DNA from 3 places in the Rhizobium mulingense genome. Region 2 is predicted to be linked to each of the others. Evidence: predicted binding sites of a transcription regulator. Region 2 holds the regulator's gene; each other region holds the start of a gene.
What was found. Region 2 encodes LexA, which represses DNA repair genes until DNA is damaged. Its sites were predicted from a motif close to TGTTCNNNNTGTGTTCNG; they were not measured.
Positions count from the first base shown of each region.

Region 1: a site for LexA is predicted at 3,401-3,418, ahead of PYR71_RS02345 (ATP-dependent helicase). Genes of this name have one in related genera too.
Region 3: a site for LexA is predicted at 3,848-3,865, ahead of PYR71_RS10460 (ribonuclease T2 family protein). Genes of this name have one in related genera too.

Region 1 is NZ_JARFVE010000002.1:445,580-451,927, reverse strand. It holds gene PYR71_RS02355 (enoyl-CoA hydratase/isomerase family protein) at 1-55, shown strand, start outside; gene PYR71_RS02350 (MBL fold metallo-hydrolase) at 299-1,237, shown strand; gene PYR71_RS02345 (ATP-dependent helicase) at 1,293-3,353, opposite strand; gene PYR71_RS02340 (hypothetical protein) at 3,456-3,722, opposite strand; gene PYR71_RS02335 (BON domain-containing protein) at 3,900-4,160, shown strand; gene PYR71_RS02330 (hypothetical protein) at 4,218-4,478, shown strand; gene PYR71_RS02325 (DUF982 domain-containing protein) at 4,706-4,951, opposite strand; gene PYR71_RS02320 (hypothetical protein) at 5,166-5,660, shown strand; tRNA gene PYR71_RS02315 (tRNA-Thr) at 5,806-5,880, opposite strand; gene PYR71_RS02310 (hypothetical protein) at 6,036-6,230, shown strand; gene murA (UDP-N-acetylglucosamine 1-carboxyvinyltransferase) at 6,323-6,348, shown strand, end outside.
Region 2 is NZ_JARFVE010000006.1:213,379-219,726, forward strand. It holds gene gltA (citrate synthase) at 1-1,100, opposite strand, end outside; gene PYR71_RS16095 (ComEC/Rec2 family competence protein) at 1,391-3,823, shown strand; gene lexA (transcriptional repressor LexA) at 3,804-4,523, opposite strand; gene PYR71_RS16105 (VOC family protein) at 4,718-5,614, shown strand; gene kdsA (3-deoxy-8-phosphooctulonate synthase) at 5,611-6,348, shown strand, end outside.
Region 3 is NZ_JARFVE010000004.1:316,562-322,909, forward strand. It holds gene PYR71_RS10440 (thiamine pyrophosphate-binding protein) at 1-519, opposite strand, end outside; gene caiB (succinate--glutarate CoA-transferase) at 516-1,718, opposite strand; gene PYR71_RS10450 (DMT family transporter) at 1,735-2,691, opposite strand; gene PYR71_RS10455 (alpha/beta fold hydrolase) at 2,705-3,655, opposite strand; gene PYR71_RS10460 (ribonuclease T2 family protein) at 3,880-4,620, shown strand; gene ettA (energy-dependent translational throttle protein EttA) at 4,719-6,348, shown strand, end outside.

The DNA.
Region 1 (6,348 bases), on a different contig from region 2:
GGCGCAATCGGTCGAGAAATTCCTGAAACCGGCCGAGCCGCCGCTTTTGCTCTGACGCTGTCGTCCGCTGAAGGCTGGATGCGCGGCACCGTGCGGCGGGCGAGAGCCTCTGCGTCCTGATGCCAGCCTCTTCAACACCAAGTCTTCGGCGTGACGCGCCGAAACCGTAGGCCGGCCTGTGCTAAAGCCTAGCTTTCCCTCTCCTTTGAACTGATCGACCGTCAACCAGGCTTCGGCATAGGGTCCGCGACGTAACCCCTAACCGACATCTCTCGATCACGCAAAACAGGAGCGCATCATGTCGCAGGCAGAAGCAAAACCCCGTACGACTGGTCAGCAGGAGCCTGGCAGGCCGAAGCCCGAAGAGTTGGTCCCGTCGCGCTATGCGGTGCGGATCGGCGAAATTGAAGTGCTGATCATCAGCGATGGCGTGTTGCCCCTCCCGACGACGATGCTGGGACACAACGCCGACGCCACTGACCGGGCAGTCTGGCTGGACGATATGTTCCTGCCGCGAGACGCTTTCGACTGGGCGTTGAACGTGGTCCTCGTCCGCAGCGGCGGGCAGACCATCCTCATCGACGCCGGGCTGGGCCTGGATCCGGACTTGAACTTGCCGCGCGCCGGGCAGTTGATCAAGCGACTGGAGGGTGCCGGCATCGATCTGGCATCGGTGACCGACGTGGTGCTCACCCACCTGCACATGGATCACATCGGCGGGCTGCTGGTCGATGGCGTGAAGGACCGGTTGCGTGCCGATCTCAGGATCCACGTGGCGGCTGCGGAGACCAAATTCTGGGAGGCGCCCGATTTCAGCCACGTGTCCATGCCGCCCGGCTTTCCGGATGCGCTTCGGGCAACGGCAAAACGGTTCCTCAGCGAGTATGGCAGCCATCTCAACCTGTTCGACGAGCGGTCCGAGGTGGCGCCGGGTGTGGTCGTCCAACGCACCGGCGGCCATACCCCTGGACATAGCGTGGTCCACCTGGCATCCGGCGGGGACCGCCTGACATTCGCCGGCGATGCCGTGTTTGCGGTCGGGTTCGAGCACCCCGATTGGTACAATGGTTTCGAACACGATCCCGAGGAGGCCGCTCGCGTTCGCATCGATCTTCTCAGGGAGTTGGCGGCGAATGGCGAACAGCTGGTGGCCACCCACCTGCCGTTCCCGTCGGTCGGCCGCGTGGCGGTCGACGGTGACGTTTTCCGTTGGGTGCCGGTGTTCTGGGACTACTGAGCGCCTGGCCAGGTCAGGACCGAACCAAAGCGCGTCGCATGGCATGCGGCGGGCTCTACCGCCACATGCCGCGCATGCGGGCGCCGACATCGATGCGCACCTGCCGCGCCTGGGCTTGAGCAGCAGACTCTGACTTCACCTGCGGCCAGCTGCAGGCATCGAAGAATTGCAGCAGCGTCGCCGGAATGAAGCGGCTGCGCGAGGCATAGACATGCCGGTCGCCCTGCGCATTCTGCCCATAGGTGAAGAAACGCTGCGGCACGACGAGGTCGAGACCGTCGCGGGCGCGCGTCATCGCCACATAGAGCAGCCGGCGCTCCTCCTCGATTTCGGCGGTGGCGCCGACGGCAAGATCGCTCGGAATGCAGCCGTCGACGACATTCAGCATGAAGACTTTCGTCCACTCCTGGCCCTTGGCCGAATGGATGGTCGACAGAATGAGATAGTCCTCGTCGAGCAGCGGCACGCCGGCCTGGTCGCTGGTCGCATCCGGCGGATCGAGCGTGAGCTCGGTGAGGAAACGCTCGCGCGAGGCATAACCGCCTGCAATCTGCTCGAGCTGCAACAGATCGGCCTGCCGCGTTGCCGCGTCCTCATGCAGCCGCTCCAGATGCGGCGCGTACCATTGCCGCGCCAGCTCGATTTCCGCTGGCCAGCCGGCATTGCCGGATTTCATCTCCTGCAGCATCGAAACGAAAGCCACCCAATCCTCCCCACAGCGCGGCGGCGCCGGCATGGCGGCAAGCGCTGAGAGCGGGCTCGCATCCTCGGCCATCAGGTCGAGCGCCTTCTGCGCCGTCGACGGCCCGACGCCCGGCAGGATCTGCATCAGCCGGAAGCCCGCCACCCGGTCGCGCGGGTTCTGCGCGAAGCGAAGCGCGGCCAGCATGTCCTTGACATGGGCGCTGTCGAGAAATTTCAGCCCGCCGAATTTGACGAAGGGAATGTTGCGCCGGGTCAGCTCGACCTCCAGCGGCCCGCTGTGATGCGAGGCGCGGAAGAGCACCGCCTGCTGCTTGAGCTTGAGGCCCTCTTCGCGATTGTCGAGCACCTTGTCGGCGACATAACGCGCCTGATCGGCCTCATCGCGAACCGTGACGAGGCGCGGCCGCTCGGCCGATTGCCGCTCGGTCCAGAGATTCTTGGTGAAGCGCTCCGAGGCGAGATCGATGACGGCGTTGGCGGCTGTCAGGATCGGCTGCGTCGAGCGATAGTTCCGGTCGAGCGTGACGATATTGGCGGGCGGGCTGAAGGCTGCGGGAAAATCGAGGATGTTGCGCACCGTCGCTGCGCGGAAGGAATAGATCGACTGCGCATCGTCGCCGACGACGGTCAGCCCCTGGCCGCCGGGCTTCAGCGCCATCAGGATCGAGGCCTGCAGTCGGTTGGTATCCTGATATTCGTCGACCAGCACATGGTCGAAGCGGCTGCCGATATCCTCGGCGATCACGCTTTCGCCCACCATCTGCGCCCAGTAGAGCAGCAGGTCGTCATAATCGAGCACGTTCTGGCTCTGCTTCGCCTCGACATAACAGGCGAACAGCTCGCGCAGCTGTTTTTCCCAGGCCGCGCACCAGGGAAAGGCGTCGCGCAGCACCTGGTCGAGCGCGCTTTCTGAATTCACCGCCCTGGAATAAATGCCAAGGCAGGTGCCCTTGGCCGGGAACCGGTTTTCCGTTTTGGAGAAGCCGAGATCGTGCCGGATGAGGTTCATCAGGTCGGCGCTGTCTTCGCGGTCATGGATGGTGAAATCGGCATCGAGGCCGATCTGCTGCGCATAGTCGCGCAGCAGCCGCGCGCCGATGCCATGGAAGGTGCCGGACCAGTTAAGCGCATCGGCCATGACGCCGGCCTTCGAACCGAGCACATCGCGGCAGATGCGCTCGACGCGCCGCGCCATCTCGGCGGCCGCCCGGCGCGAGAAGGTCATCAGCAGGATGCGGCGGGGATCGGCGCCCTTGACGATCAGATGCGCGACCCGGTGCGCCAGCGTGTTCGTCTTGCCCGAGCCGGCGCCGGCGATGACCAGCAGCGGCCCGGCAATATGGCTGCCGTCGGTGAGCGTGCCGTACTCGACGGCCATGCGCTGCTGGGGATTGAGCTTTTCGAGATACATCCAGCCGTCCGGTCGGGCTCCCGCAGAATCACTGCGGGAAGATTAGATGTTCCTTGAATGTTCGCGATTTCAGCTGCTGTCAAGCCCGGAACGGCGCAAGTCTTAATCGGGGAAATCCGGCCCTACCACGCGCCGCACCAGCTTCAGGCTGCGGTCCGGCTGAAGAATATAGGTTTCCTCCACGCGCTGGCCGCTCTCGTTATAGAACTGATTGTAGACGGCGCTGCCGACCGGCGATTTGGTGAGCTTCGTCCGCGGCTGGCCGCCATAGGTGATGCTGCCGGGAATGGGTTCCAGCGCCGGGCTATCGGCAGAGGAGCAGCCGGTCAGCAATGCTGCGGCAAACAAGGCGGGCATCAGCACTTTCATCGTCGTCGTCCCTCTTTCGACTGCAGCAAGATATGGAAGCCGCAGCACCTTCCGCCAAGGGCGGGTCAGGCTTGGTCCGCAGAAATCCCGCGCGAATATCCCGTCGAGACCGGCGAACCGCAACGAAAGCCCCGTTGCGGCGTTAACCTGGATATACCAACCTCAGGAGACGCTTAAGTGATTGGGTTTGCTGTATTCCTAGACCATGACGAACCCACCCGGCAGGGTCATGGCGAGGCGGCGACACGCGCTTCGGTCGAGAGCGCTCTCCATGCCACCGATGATCTGGACGCCGGGGAAATCACCGTCAGCACGCTTAGTTCCTATGTCATCCTCGAAGGTTTCGTGCGCCGGCACGGCGATGTCGAACGAGCCGTCGCGATCGCCGAAAGCGTCGTCGGCCGAGGCTATGTGCATAGCCGCCTGCTGCGGCGCTGAGGGAACCAAGTAAGCCTCCGCGTGTTGAAATGCCGGATCAAAACGCTGGAGGCCATCATGCAGTTGCTTCTTCGCCTTTGGGCAACGACCTTGATTATCTGTGGTGTCTTTGCCGGCTCCGCCTATGCCTCGCTCGAAACCGGCACGAATTATTCCGCGCTTCCGAAGGACCAGATCGCGCTCAACGAATATACCGAAACGGCCGCCTGCCAGCCGGCAGAACCGCACTATCTGCCGTCCTTCATCCGCACGGCGGACGGCACGATCATCGGTGTCGGCTATATCGAGGTGGAGAATGAAGGCGGCGCGGGCTGCTGAGAATCCGATCCGCTCGAACGAGGCTCGCCGGCGTTTCCGGTGACGAGCCTCTGACCATCATCATGATGGCTGCGTGTGTTCTATCGAAACAGCTGTCCCCAGCGCAACGTCCTTTGCGCCAAAACCCGGCATCTGCTCGATCCAGGGTTAAGTGAAAATTAAACAATGTCTCGTTCCGGCACGCTTTGCCGAACAAATCGAAAAACAGCCGGACGTTCCCTGCCGCGTTAATGCAGCAGCTTCAGCTTCGCCTCTTCGGCCGCCGCCAGGAACTCGGCCCTTGCCTCTTCCACGCTCTTGCGTCCGTCGAGCGCTGCCCGACAGGTACTGCGCGCCTTGATATAATGCAGCCCGCGCGCGCTCGGCCAGAGATCCGCCAGACATTTCAACGCATCGAACGGCCCGTTGACGGTCTTGAGGTCAGCGCCTTCGAAACCGACCTTCACGGGGTCGTTCCATTTTTCAGTTGCCATCGATGCTCCTCCGGGGTTTCGACAGAAACAAGGTGCGGCACTCCCAGTTCCTCCGGGGAGACTCCGCTATGATAGGCATTCTAGCGTGATTTTCACGGCCAACAATGGCGAATCGTTCGTTGCCGGTGAACCGAAACGCTGACTTGGCGACACGGGATCGTAGGATTCGAAGAGGGCTACGCCCGTACGCGAGGAGAGGCCGTAAATAAACCATATGTTGCAGGCCCGTATCGCTGATCCATGCTCCGCAATCAAAGAGCTCAATATGTGGTTAGGCCGAACTCTGATCCAGACTGCTATTTTCTCTGGGGCGCTGGCAATGCCGCCTCTTGCCTACGGCGCAGAGATATCGGCTGAAGAAGCCTTCCTCGTGCGTATTTCCACTGAGGTCGTTCCAACAATGCAGCGGAAATATCTGCGGGCTACCCTGATACGCTACACGGAAGGGACCACGATAGACCTCGCTGCCCGGTTCATGTCGGAGAATGCTCCTCGGTGGTATATCGAAGGCATTTCCGATGGAGTTTCTCCGCGCCCCCATGCGCCGATTCCGGGCGAAGAAATGGTGGTGACCGGAGAAATGTTCGAGCTCTGGCAGTTTTCGCCGTTCGTACCTTATTATCTTGAGGTAACCGACATTCCCGATTGTATTGGCATGCTGTCTGCTTTGTGCGCACGGCTGCCCCTCACCTTAACCCTCTCCCCGTAAACGGGGCGAGGGGACGTGCCGGCGTGAGGCCTGCGGGGGACCGAGAGCTTGCGACATATCCCCTTCGCCCCGTTTACGGGGAGAAGGTGGCGGCAGCCGGATGAGGGGCCAGCCAAGTGCGAGAAATGATGTCGGATAAGAAAACTGGTGCTGCCGAGTGGGATTGAACCACCGACCTCACCCTTACCAAGGGTGTGCTCTACCACTGAGCTACGGCAGCAGGACCAGGACCCGTGCGAGCCGGGCGGCTCAATCGCGGGAACGGGGCGGCTATTGCCACAGCTTGACGACAAGCGCAAGCCGCAAATTCCAACTTCGCGTGGATTGCGATGCGGGGGACTTTTGGATCGGCGCGAATTCGGTTAATTCTGTCACATGAACGACAAGACCGAAACCGGCCACCAGAGCCGCAAAGAGGCAATCGAGGCACAGGCGAAGCTGCGCCGCGAGCGCGCCGCCGAAAAGCTCAGGGAAAATCTCAGCCGACGCAAACAGCAGGTACGCGCCCGCCGTTCGGGCCAGGCCGACGAAACAAATGGGCTGCCCGCCGCAAAAATGGACGAATCGTAATGTTCCGTCCGGCACGAATTGAAGCCTCTTAAGAAATCCCCTAAACACCCTCACTCCTCTTTCAAGCCAGAACTTTCAGGAAGTAAGCGCACATGGATCGTATCAGAATCGTCGGCGG
Region 2 (6,348 bases):
GAATAGAAGTCGATGTTCGGATAGAGCTTCTTCTCGATGAAATATTCGTCGGTAAGCGCGATGCGCTCGAGCTCCATCGCCACTTCGAGCAGCGGATCGTCCTTGATGCCGAGTTCGCCCAGCACTTCATGCGTCGTCTTCTGCATGATCTTGGCGCGCGGATCGTAGTTCTTGTAGACGCGGTGGCCGAAGCCCATCAGGCGGAACGGATCGTTCTTGTCCTTGGCGCGGGCGATATATTCCGGAATATGATCGACGGTGCCGATCTCGTTCAGCATGTTGAGTGCTGCTTCGTTTGCGCCGCCATGCGCCGGGCCCCACAGGCAGGCGATGCCGGCCGCGATGCAGGCGAACGGGTTGGCGCCCGACGATCCGGCGAGGCGGACGGTCGAGGTCGACGCGTTCTGCTCATGATCGGCATGCAGGATGAAGATGCGGTCCATGGCGCGGGCAAGCACCGGGTTGACCACATATTCCTCGCAGGGAACGGCAAAGCACATGCGCAGGAAGTTCGACGCATAGTCGAGGTCGTTCTTCGGGTAAACGAAGGGCTGGCCGATATGGTACTTGTAGGCCATGGCGGCGAGCGTCGGCATCTTGGCGATCATCCGCAGGCTGGCGACCATGCGCTGGTGCGGATCGGTGATATCGGTCGAGTCGTGATAGAAGGCCGACAGCGCGCCGACGCAGCCGCACATAACGGCCATCGGATGCGCATCGCGGCGGAAGCCGGTGAAGAAGCGGCTCATCTGCTCGTGCACCATGGTGTGATGCGTGACCCGATAGTCGAAGTCCTTCTTCTGCGCGGCCGTCGGCAGTTCGCCGTAAAGCAGGAGGTAGCAGACCTCTAGGAAGTCGCCATGTTCGGCGAGCTGCTCGATCGGATAGCCGCGGTGCAGCAGCACACCTTCGTCGCCATCGATATAGGTGATCTTAGATTCACAGGATGCGGTCGAGGTGAAGCCCGGATCGTAGGTGAAGGAAGCGGTGTTCTTGTAGAGAGCACCGATATCGATGACGCTTGGACCGATCGTGCCGCTTTTGACGGCGAGGTCGACTGATTTGTCACCGATTTTTATTGTTGCGCTTTGATCCGTCATGCTGATCCTCCGAAATGTCGGTGGCGCCACAAAAGCGCCATAGGGGTTAAGCGTCCTTTGCGATAGCTATATGATCGCGAGGCTAATGCCAAGTTACCGTGACGGCATTTTGTGCATTGCGGCATCACCTTTTAGGCACTGCAGCGATGAGCAGCACGCATAGCGGAAACCGATGATTCGACTGGCCTTTTCGCACTTGCGATTTTCGCTCGCATTTCAATCGATTATGCTTGCCGGATTTGCTCGGAGGTTGCATTCTGGCTGCTTGGAAGGGTGAGTTCGGGCGGCGCATGCAGGAATTGACGACAGTCGAATTGCGGCCGCAAGCGGGCGTCGGTCTTGCCGATCCAGCCGATCTTCCTGCCCCTGCCGCGGTGATGCGGCCGGCAAGAACCCAGTCCGCGATGTCGTTGCGCCATCGGCTGCCGGTGGCAATGACACAAGCACTCCATGCTTGCGGCCGGATGCTAAGCGAGGAGGCCGACCATGGCCGCCTGCTCTTATTCTCGCCGGTCTTCCTCGGTGCCGGCGCCGCATTCTGGTTTCTTGCTGCAACGGATTTTCCTCTCCTTCCATCGTTGCTCTGCCTCTCGGTGCTGATGCTTGCCGTGCTCGTCGCCGGCCGCAGCCGGCCGGGCTTGCGGGCGACGCTTATGGCGCTTGCCCTCGTGGTATGCGGCATGCTCTGCGCGCAGCTCGAAAGCTGGCGGGCCTCGACTGTCATCCTCGATTCATCCGTGACGACGACGGTGACCGGTCGCGTCGAGCGGCGCGAAGGCGATGATCGTGGGCGGTGGCGCTATGTTCTTACTGTCACCGGCACCGAGGCGCCACAGGTGAAGCGGCCTCCAAGGCGCATAACTGTGATCGCCCGCGGCGCCGATGCGCCATTCGAGATCGGTGACATCATCACCGGCCGAGCACGGTTGACGCCGCCGGCGGGGCCGGCACTTCCCGCGCTCAACGACTTTTCCTTCGGTGCTTATTTCGATGGCATCGGCGCCAACGGTTTCTTCTACGGTGCGCCGGAGAAAGTCGATTCGCAGACGGGCCCGCAGCCTGCGAGATCGCCGCCCGAAGCTCTGCTCGAATGGCTTTACCAGTTGCGCAGCCGCATCGGCGATCGCATACGCTCGATTCTGCCCGGCGACACGGGCGCTTTTGCCGCTGCTCTGGTGACCGACGAGCGGCGCGCAATTTCAAAGGAAACGACGGAGGCGCTGCGCCAGTCCGGCCTTGCGCATATCGTGGCGATCTCGGGCCTCAACATGGCGTTATCGGCCGGCATCTTCTTCGTCGGGTTCCGGATGCTGCTCAGCCTTGTTCCGGGTGTCGCTCAAGCCTACGCGACAAAGAAGATCGCCGCTGGCGGCGCGCTCGTCGCCGTTACAGCCTACTTCCTGATCTCAGGATTCGGGGTTTCGGCCGAACGCGCCTTCATCATGATGGCGATCATGCTGATTGCCGTCTTCTTCGATCGGCCGTCGATCAGTCTGCGCAATGTCGTTCTCTCCGCGCTCGTCATCATCGCCATTTCACCCTCAGAAGTACTGGGTCCGAGCTTCCAGATGTCCTTTGCCGCGACTTTGGCGCTGGTGTCGGGCTACCAGCTTTGGAAGGACCGGCGTGTGCGGGAAAACCCGTTGCTGAAGCTGCCTGCCCTGCGGCCGGTCGTGGCGGTCGCCGGCTTCTTCGGCGGCGTCTTCCTGACCTCGTTGATCGGTGGCTTTTCCACGGCGTTGTTTGCTGTTGAGCATTTTCATCGCCTGACAGCTTATGGCCTGCCGGCGAACCTTGCGACGATGCCGATCATCTCCTTCATCGTCATGCCGGCGGGGCTGCTGGCGATGTTGCTCATGCCGTTCGGCCTGGACGCTCCGCTCTGGACGGTGGTCGGCTTCGGCCTCGATCTGGTGATTACGGTCGCCAAGACGGTGTCCGGCTGGGGCGGCAATATCGACCTCGGCCGTTTGCCCGGCTGGTATTTCGCCGTCGCCGTGGCAGGCTTTCTGCTGTTAACGCTGCTCCGCACCCGATTGCGCCATGTCGGCACGTCGATCCTCGCCGTCGCGACGCTCATTGTGTTGATACTGCCGGGTTCCCGGCCGCCGGATCTGGTGATATCCGAGGATGGTGGTTTGGTCGCGCTCATCGCGCCGGCGGCGATGGCTTCCAACCGTGAAAACCCGCCGGACTTCATCTTCGACCAGTGGCAGAGAGCGCTGGTGCTGCCGACGCACCACCCGCCGAAGATGCTGGATGGGCCTGCCATCCCGGCGCAGGGTGATGACCGCCGGGTCAGGCTTTCCCGCGATCAGCAGAATGAAGCGAGGACGGCAATGGTGGCCGCCGCAGCCGGCGGTGAGGCAAATCGGTTTTCTTGCGTGAAGAAGGCTTGGTGTATAGCCAGGCTCGGCAATGGCCATGTCGTCGCCGTCATCGACAATGCCGCCTATCTCGGCCCGGCCTGCGACGCCGGCGTGGTTGTCGTGACCTCGGTGCGCCTGCGGTTCGACCGCTGCCGCTCGGGTGCGACACTCTTTACCGGCGAGACGCTGCGCAGGACCGGTTCCGTTGAATTGCGCTTTGCGCAGACGGGATTCGAGGTCGCAACCGCATTCAGCGCCTTGTCGCGTCCATGGATGCGCCACCGCGCCTATGATTGGCGCAAAGACGGTTTTACCGAATCCGGACCGTCTGCTGTCAGTGATAACGGCGAATGAGGCCGACCAGCTTGCCCTGCACCTTGACCCGGTCGGGCCCGAAGATTCGGGTCTCGTAAGCCGGGTTGGCGGCTTCGAGGGCGATCGAGGCACCCTTGCGGCGAAAGCGCTTGAGCGTCGCTTCCTCGTCGTCGACCAGGGCAACGACGATATCGCCGGGACTTGCGGTGCTGCCGTTGCGGATGATCACCGTGTCGCCATCGAAGATTCCGGCGTCGATCATCGAATCGCCCTTGACCTCCAGCGCATAATGCTCGCCTGAGCCGAGCATATCCGCAGGAACGATGATGTCGTGCGTGTTATTCTGGATCGCCGAGATCGGAACGCCGGCTGCGATCCGGCCCATTACCGGCACGGACACAGAGTTGCCGTTGTCGGCGATCGGCTTTGCGGCAGCTGGGGCGGCGACCGGCTGGGGCTTGCCGAGGCTGCCTTCGATAACGCTCGGCGAAAAACCGCGGCGCGGCTGAAGACTGGGGCTATAGGCCTCCGGCAGCTTGATCACTTCCAGGGCCCGGGCGCGGTTCGGTAGGCGGCGAATGAAACCACGTTCCTCGAGCGCCGTGATCAGGCGATGAATGCCGGATTTCGAGGCGAGATCCAGGGCATCCTTCATCTCGTCGAAAGAGGGCGGAACGCCGGATTCCTTCATGCGCTCATGAATGAAAAGGAGAAGCTCCTGTTGTTTGCGCGTGAGCATCGACGTAGACCCCGTGATTGAAACAAATCCAGAACAGACACTATATGTTCCATATGTGTTCCGCAAGTAGCTAAATTTCCGTAAAACTTCGCGCCAACTCGTCGAGATTTTTGTTTTCATTCGCCGGATTGGCGCACATGTCTTGCATTGGGGGTGGTGCTGTCGCACATCTCTGGCGTGTCAGGAGGGATATCATGATCGCACATTCCGCCAAACCGCACCCGCTGGATCATGTCGTCCTACCAGTCGTCAATATCGACCTGGCGCGCGAAAGGCTCGGCAAGCTCGGCTTTACCGTCGCCGCCGATGCGCGCCATCCGTTCGGAACGGAAAATGCCTGCGTTTTTTTCGCCAACAAAACCTATATCGAGCCGCTCGGCGTGGCGAGTGTCGAGGAGAGCGAGACAGCGGCCCGCCAGGGCAATGTCTTCATCGCTCGCAATCGCGCCTTCCGCTTCCGCTGCGGCGAGGAGGGACTTTCGGCGCTGGCCTTTCTCACCGAGGATGCCGGCCTCGATCATCGGCGGTTCGTCGGCAACGGCGCGAGCGCCGGCGAGATGCTGCAGTTCAGCCGGTCGATGCGGATGCCGGACGGTTCGGAAAGCGTCGGCAGCTTCAAACTGGCTTTTTCAGGAGATCTGCGCGCGCCCGACTTCTTTCTCTTCACCTGTCAGCGCATCAATGCCTTCCCGGCCGGTCGCGCCGCCCTGGAGACGCATGCCAATGGCGTAACCGGCATTGCCGAGATCGCGCTTTGTACGCCGGAGCCGGCGGCGTTTGCCGCGTTCGTTGGTCTTGCCGCCGGGCAAACGGCGGTGGAGAAAACCGGTTTCGGCATGAAGATCGCCGCCTCGAATGCCAAGATCAGCCTGATGACGCCGGAAGGGCTGGAGGCATATTTCGAGCTTGTCGTTTCCGCCGCCGATCGTGGCCTGCGCGGCCGGGCAATCCTCTTCACCGTCACCGATCTTGCCGTGACAGAAGCGCATTTGGCTGCTAACGGAGTGACATACACACGCAAGAACAATCGCATTCTGGTGAAGCCCACGCCCGGGCAGGGCGCGCTTTTTGCCTTCGAGGAACCACGATGAGCACTGATACCAATTCCGAGGTCAAGATCGGCGAAGGCGAAGGCCAGATCACCTTTTCCAATACCGGCCGCTTGTCGCTGATTGCCGGCCCCTGCCAGATGGAGAGCCGCGATCACGCCTTCATGGTTGCCGGCACGCTGAAGGAGCTCTGCGCAAAGCTCGGCATCGGCCTCGTCTACAAGAGTTCCTTCGATAAGGCGAACCGCACCTCGCTCTCGGCCGAACGCGGCATCGGGCTTGAAAAGGGCATGGAGGTCTTTGCTGACCTGAAGAAGGAATTCGGCTTCCCCGTCCTGACCGACGTTCACACCGCCGAGCAATGCGCCGAGGTGGCGGAGGTGATCGATGTTCTGCAGATCCCCGCCTTCCTCTGCCGCCAGACCGATCTTCTGATCGCCGCCGCCAGGACCGGCCGCGTCGTCAACGTCAAGAAGGGTCAGTTCCTCGCCCCCTGGGATATGAAGAACGTCCTGAAGAAGCTCAATGCCAGCGGCAATCCGAACGTGCTGCTGTGCGAGCGCGGCGCTTCCTTCGGCTACAACACGCTGGTTTCCGACATGCGCTCGCTGCCGATCATGGCGGCGATGGGCGCGCCCGTCATTTTCGATGCGACCCATTCCGTCGCCCAGCCGGGCGGGCAGGGCGATTCCTCCGGCGGTCAGCGCGAATTCGTGGAAACGCTGGCGCGGGCAGCCGTGGCGACGGGAATTGCCGGCGTCTTCCTCGAAACCCAT
Region 3 (6,348 bases), on a different contig from region 2:
GGGGCGGGGCGCCTCGACTTCGTCGCGCAGCATATCCTCCGGCAGCGTCAACACGACGGGACCGGGGCGGCCGGAGGTTGCGATCGCAAAGGCGCGGGTGACGAACTCGGGAATGCGGGCGGCATCGTCGATCTCACCCACCCATTTGGCGAATTCGGTGAAGGCGCGGCGGAATTCGACTTCCTGGAAGGCTTCGCGCTCGCGGGCTTCGCGTTGCACCTGGCCGATGAAGAGGATCATCGGGATCGAATCCTGTCTTGATATATGCAGGCCGGCGGAAGCATTGGTGGCGCCGGGGCCGCGGGTGACCATGCAGATACCGGGTTCACCGGTCAGCCTGCCCCAGCAATCCGCCATCATCGCCGCTCCGCCCTCCTGGCGGCAGACGAGGACATCGATATCGCTGTCACGCAGGGCATCGAGAACGGCGAGGAAACTCTCGCCGGGCACGCAGGAGAGGCGTTTGACGCCATTGGCCTTCAGCGCCTCGACGATCAGTTCTCCACCGGTCTTCTTCATGACGATGCCTCCCTCTCGCGCTCGGCGAGCTCCGCCAGAATTTCTTCCCTGTGTTCGTCGAGGCGCGGGCTCGGCCGGACGTAATGCAGCGGCGTCTCGGACAGCACCACTGGCGTCCTGACCCCGGGGATGAGCGTGCCGGCGGCATCGGCAAGGTCGATGCGCAGACCGCGGGCGCGCACCTGCGGATCGGCGAACATCTCCTCGATCGTATTGATCGCGCCGGCAGGTACGCCGTTCTCTTCGCAGGCCTTCAACAGGCCCGCCTTCTGCCATTTCAGCGTCTCGGTCGAAACGAGCCGGCGCAGCTCGGCCCGATTGCCGACCCGGGCCTTGTTGGTGGCGAAGCGGTCGTCGCCGGCGATCGTCTCTAGGCCGAGAATGGTGCAGAGGCGAGCGAACTGGCCGTCATTGCCGACGGCAAGAATGAGGTAGCCATCGGCCGCCGGCACGACCTCATAGGGCGAGATATTCGGATGGGCGTTGCCGAGCCGGGTCGGTGCAGCGCCGGAGACGAGGTAGTTCATGTTCTGATTGGCGAGCACGGCCGATTGCACATCGAGCAGCGCCATGTCGACGAGCTGACCCTCGCCGGTTTTCAAGGCATGGATCAGGGCGGCCTCGATTGCCGAGACGGCATAGATGCCGGTGAAGATATCGGCGATCGCCACCCCGGCCTTCATCGGCTGGCCGTCCGGCTCGCCGGTGATCGACATGAAGCCGGACATGCCCTGAACGATGTAATCGTAGCCGGCGCGGCTTGCATAGGGGCCGGTCTGGCCGAAGCCGGTAATCGAGCAATAGACGAGCTTCGGGTTCAATCCGCGCAGGCTCTCGTAATCGAGCCCGTATTTGACGAGACCGCCGAGCTTGAAGTTCTCGATCACCACGTCGGCAGTGGATACCAGGCGGCGGACGAGATCCTGGCCTTCGGGGCTTTTCAGGTCGGCGGCAATGGAGCGTTTGCCGCGATTGGCGGCGTGGTAATAGGCGGCCGAGAGATTTTCGCCGTCGGCACCTTCGACGAAGGGCGGGCCCCATTGGCGCGTATCGTCTCCGCCGTCGGGATTTTCGACCTTGATGACATCGGCGCCGAGATCAGCGAGCATCTGTCCCGCCCAAGGGCCGGCCAGTACGCGGGCGAGCTCGATCACCCGGATTCCGGCAAGCGGCGGTTTTTTCGTCAGGCTCTCGGTCATGGTCCTCCCAGGCAATCTACGGCGCCAGCGTCGCCTCAGATGTATCGGATACGGGTTTGGAAGCAAAGCGGCGCTCGCGCCACAGGATGTAGATGCCGGAGGCGATGATGATCATGATGCCGAGCCATTTGATCGCATCCGGAAAGTCGCCGAAAACAAGCCAGGCGAAGATCGTGGCCGAGACGATCTCGAAATATTGCAGCGGCGCCAGCGTCGACGCCGGTGCGGCGCGATAGGCGTAGACGCCGAAGATGCCGGCTATCGCGGCCATGGCGCCGACGCCGGCGACATAGAACCAGGCGTTGCCTTGGGGCATGACGGGATCGAAGACATCCGAGCCGCTGCCATCGCCGGCAAAAAGCAGGACGGCGCAGAAAATCAGGCCCCAGATGCCCATCTGGAACTGCATCGCCCAAGGATCTTCCTTGTGGGACAGGACGCGGGTCATCAGCACGAAAATGGCGATGCAGAAGGCGGTGAGGACGGGCAGGAGCGCGACATAGCCGACTTCGTTGAAACTGGGCTGAATGATCAGCATCGCCCCGAAGAAGCCGACGCCGCAAGCGGTGTAACGCCGCCAGCCGATCGTTTCCTTCAAGAAAATGCCGCCGAGGATCGTCACAATGATCGGCTCGACGAAGAAGATCGCGATCGCGTCGGCTACCGCCATGTATTTCAGGGTGGTGACGAAGGAAATCATCGAAATGGTGATAATCACGCCGCGGATGGCGTGGAACAGGCTCTGGCGCCAGGAAAAATCGGCAAAGCTGCGCCGCCAGATGACGACCGGCAGCATGCAGAGCGCCTGCACCGCAAAGCGGCCGGCGGTGACCTCGGCGGAGGGCACGGTGACCACTGCAAGCTTGGCGAAGATATCGATGAGCGGCGAGAACATCACCGAAAGAAACATCAGCGCAAGCCCCATCGTCACGTCGGAGGGGGATGAAACGGGCCGGGTGGAGGTGCTGCTCATGGTGGAATTCTCGTCATCGGGGATTTTGGCCGTTCCAGCTCTTGGCGACCGCGCCATCGCACCAGTCCGCGAAGGCGGCAACGGCTACCTCTGCGCCGATGTCATTCAGCGTTTCGTGCCGCATGTCCTGATATATCTTCGTGCTGATACGGGAGAAGCCCTGACGTTTCAAATGGTTTGAGAGCCACAGCACGGCTTTTCCACGCTCGGTCGCCGGATCTTCTGCGCCGCCGACCAGATGGATCGGCAGGTCGCGCCGCAGCCTGTCGAGATGGACCTTTTGCGGTGCGCGGAAGCTCAGTTCGAAGACATCGAGCCAGAGTGAAACCGAGGCGTCGAAGCCGCAAAGAGGATCGGCGACATATTTGTCGACTTCGTCGGGAATATGCGAAAGCCAGTCGAATTCCGTGCGGCGGTCGGCAATGGACCGGCCCCAGGCGGCGAAGGTGAGTTTCGGCAGGAGGCCGCTCGGCACGTCCGAACCTTTCAGCATCCGTTCGCCGATGAGGATCGCCTGGGCGGCGCGGCCGGCAAGACCGACGGCGAAATTGGCATTCCAGACGGCGACCGCATCGAATTCGGCCGGTGCGGCGACGGCGGCATTGAGCGCGATGAGGCCGCCCATCGAATGGCCGAAGAGGATCACCTTCAGGCCGGGATGGCGCGAGGCTGCATTAGTGCGCATGGCGATGATGTCGCCGATCACCCGTTCGACGCCGTCCCGCCGTGCGAAGCGGCCGATCGGAGCGTCGGGCGCCGTCGTCTCGCCATGGCCGCGGTGATCATGGGCATAGACGTGATAGCCACGCGCCGCCATCGCCTCGGCAAAGCGGCGATACCGCTTCGAGTGCTCCGCCAGGCCGTGCGATATCAACAGAATGCCGCATGCGAGACCGGTGGCCTCGGCATGGTGATAGGCCAGCGATGCTCCCGGCACGGAGAGCCATTGCGTTTCAGAAAACATCCGGATTCTCCCAGCCGCACAGCAGATCGCTACCGCATAATTCCGCAAAGCGAAATCGATTTGAGGTATTATGCTTCAACTCAAAGTGACAGAGCGTCCCTTGGTGTGGCTTTAAAGCCTTTGAAACAACCGATAACAAATTACAGGAGTATTGCGATTCAGGGTTGCGGACGTTTACTCTTTGTGCTTATCTGTTCCCGCATTGTTCTTCTATGGGGGTTGAAATGAGCAGCATGCAGTTGCGTACCTTGACATTCGCCGTATCCATGGCCCTTGCTGGCGCCTCCATGGCGCAGGAGCCCGACGGGCGCACCCGTTTCATTCTTGCGGCGAGCTGGCAGCCCGCCTTCTGCCAGACGAACCAGAAGAAGGCCGAATGCGCAAGCCAGACCGGCGAACGCCATGACGCTACCAACTTCTCGCTGCACGGGCTTTGGCCGATGCGGCAGAACTATTGCGGCGTCAGCGACGATCAGAAGGCCGCTGACAAGGACGGCAAATGGGCTAGCTTGCCTCAGGTCACGCTTTCGGCTGAGACACAGGCGGCGCTGGTAAAGGCGATGCCAGGCACGCAATCGGGCCTGGAACGGCATGAATGGACGAAGCATGGCACCTGCACGAAAATGAGCGCCGAGGATTATTTTGGCGTCGGCGTGCATCTCTTGGGTGGGCTCAACGCGTCGGCGGTGCGCGAGCTTTTCGCTGCTAATATCGGCAAACCGGTCAAGGCCGAGGCGATCAAGGCGGCTTTCGACAAGAGCTTCGGGCAGGGCGCCGGCGACCGCGTCAAGATGAGCTGCCGGCGGGCCGGCAATGTCAAGATGATCAGCGGCCTGACGATCGGGCTTTCGGAGGCTGCCGGATCGGCGTCGGCGAAAAGCGCCGGCCTCGGCGATCTGATCCAGGGGGCGGGAAAAACCTCTTTCGGCTGCGATGAAGGTGTCGTCGATGCGGCGGGCTTCTGACCGGAATCCGGCCTAAACCGGGTTTCGGCGTTGCCCACAGGCGCTGTTTCGCCTACATAGCGGCACGAAACGAAGTTTCCCGCCCGGAGCAGCGCAGCATGGCACGTCAATTCATCTATCATATGTCCGGCCTCAACAAGGCCTATGGCAACAAGAAGATCCTGGAGAACATCCACCTTTCCTTCTACCCGGATGCCAAGATCGGCATCCTCGGGCCGAACGGCGCCGGTAAATCCACTGTGTTGCGCATCATTGCCGGCCAGGACAAGGAGTATACCGGCGAAGCCTGGCTGGCCGAGGGTGCCACGGTCGGCTATCTCGAGCAGGAACCGCGTCTCGACCCGAACAAGACGGTGTTCGAAAACGTCATGGAAGGCGTTGCCTCGAAGACGGCGATCCTCGATCGCTACAACGAATTGATGATGAACTATTCCGACGAGACCGCGGAAGAGGGCGCCAAGCTGCAGGACATCATCGACAGCCAGAACCTCTGGGACCTGGAAAGCCAGGTCGAGATGGCGATGGAAGCGCTGCGCTGCCCGCCGCGCGACGCCGATGTCACCAGCCTGTCCGGTGGTGAACGCCGCCGTATCGCGCTCTGCCGCCTGCTGCTTTCGCAGCCGGATCTGCTGTTGCTCGACGAACCGACCAACCATCTCGACGCCGAAACCATCGCCTGGCTCGAAAAGCATCTGCGCGACTATCCCGGCGCGGTGATGATGATCACCCATGATCGCTACTTCCTCGACAACGTCACCGGATGGATCCTCGAACTCGACCGCGGCCGCGGCATCCCCTACGAAGGCAACTATTCGGCCTATCTGCTGGCGAAGGCCAAGCGCATGGAGCAGGAGGGTCGCGAGGAGGCCTCGCGCCAGAAGGCGATCAGCCGCGAACGGGAATGGATCGCCTCCAGCCCTAAGGCCCGCCAGGCCAAGTCGAAGGCCCGCATCAAGTCTTACGAGCAGCTGGTGGATGCCGCCGAGAAGCAGCGTCCCGGCGACGCGCAGATCATCATCCCGGTCAGCGAACGGCTTGGCCAGGTGGTCATCGAGATGGAAGGCATCACCAAGGGCTTCGAGGGCCGCACGCTGATCAACGACCTGTCGATCAAGCTGCCGCCGGGCGGCATCGTCGGCGTCATCGGCCCGAACGGCGCCGGCAAGACGACGCTGTTCAAGATGATCACCGGCCAGGAAAAGCCGGACAGCGGTACGATCCGCATAGGCGAGACCGTGCATCTCGGCTATGTCGACCAGAGCCGTGACGCGCTTGCCGGCGACAAGACGGTCTGGGAGGAAATTTCCGGCGGCGCCGAAATCATCAAGCTCGGCAAGTTCGACATGAACTCTCGTGCCTATTGCGGCGCCTTCAACTTCAAGGGCGGCGATCAGCAGCAGAAGGTCGGCAATCTCTCTGGCGGTCAGCGCAACCGCGTTCATCTCGCCAAGATGCTGAAGGCGGGCGGCAATGTCCTGCTGCTCGACGAACCGACCAACGACCTCGACACGGAAACGCTGGGCGCGCTTGAAAACGCGCTGGAGAATTTTGCCGGCTGCGCCATCATCATCAGCCACGACCGCATGTTCCTCGACCGTCTGGCGACGCACATTCTCGCTTTCGAAGGCGAAGGCCATGTCGAATGGTTCGAAGGCAACTTCGAGGATTATGAAGAGGATAAGGTCCGCCGCCTCGGCCCGGACGCGCTCAACCCGGGCAGCCAGGCCC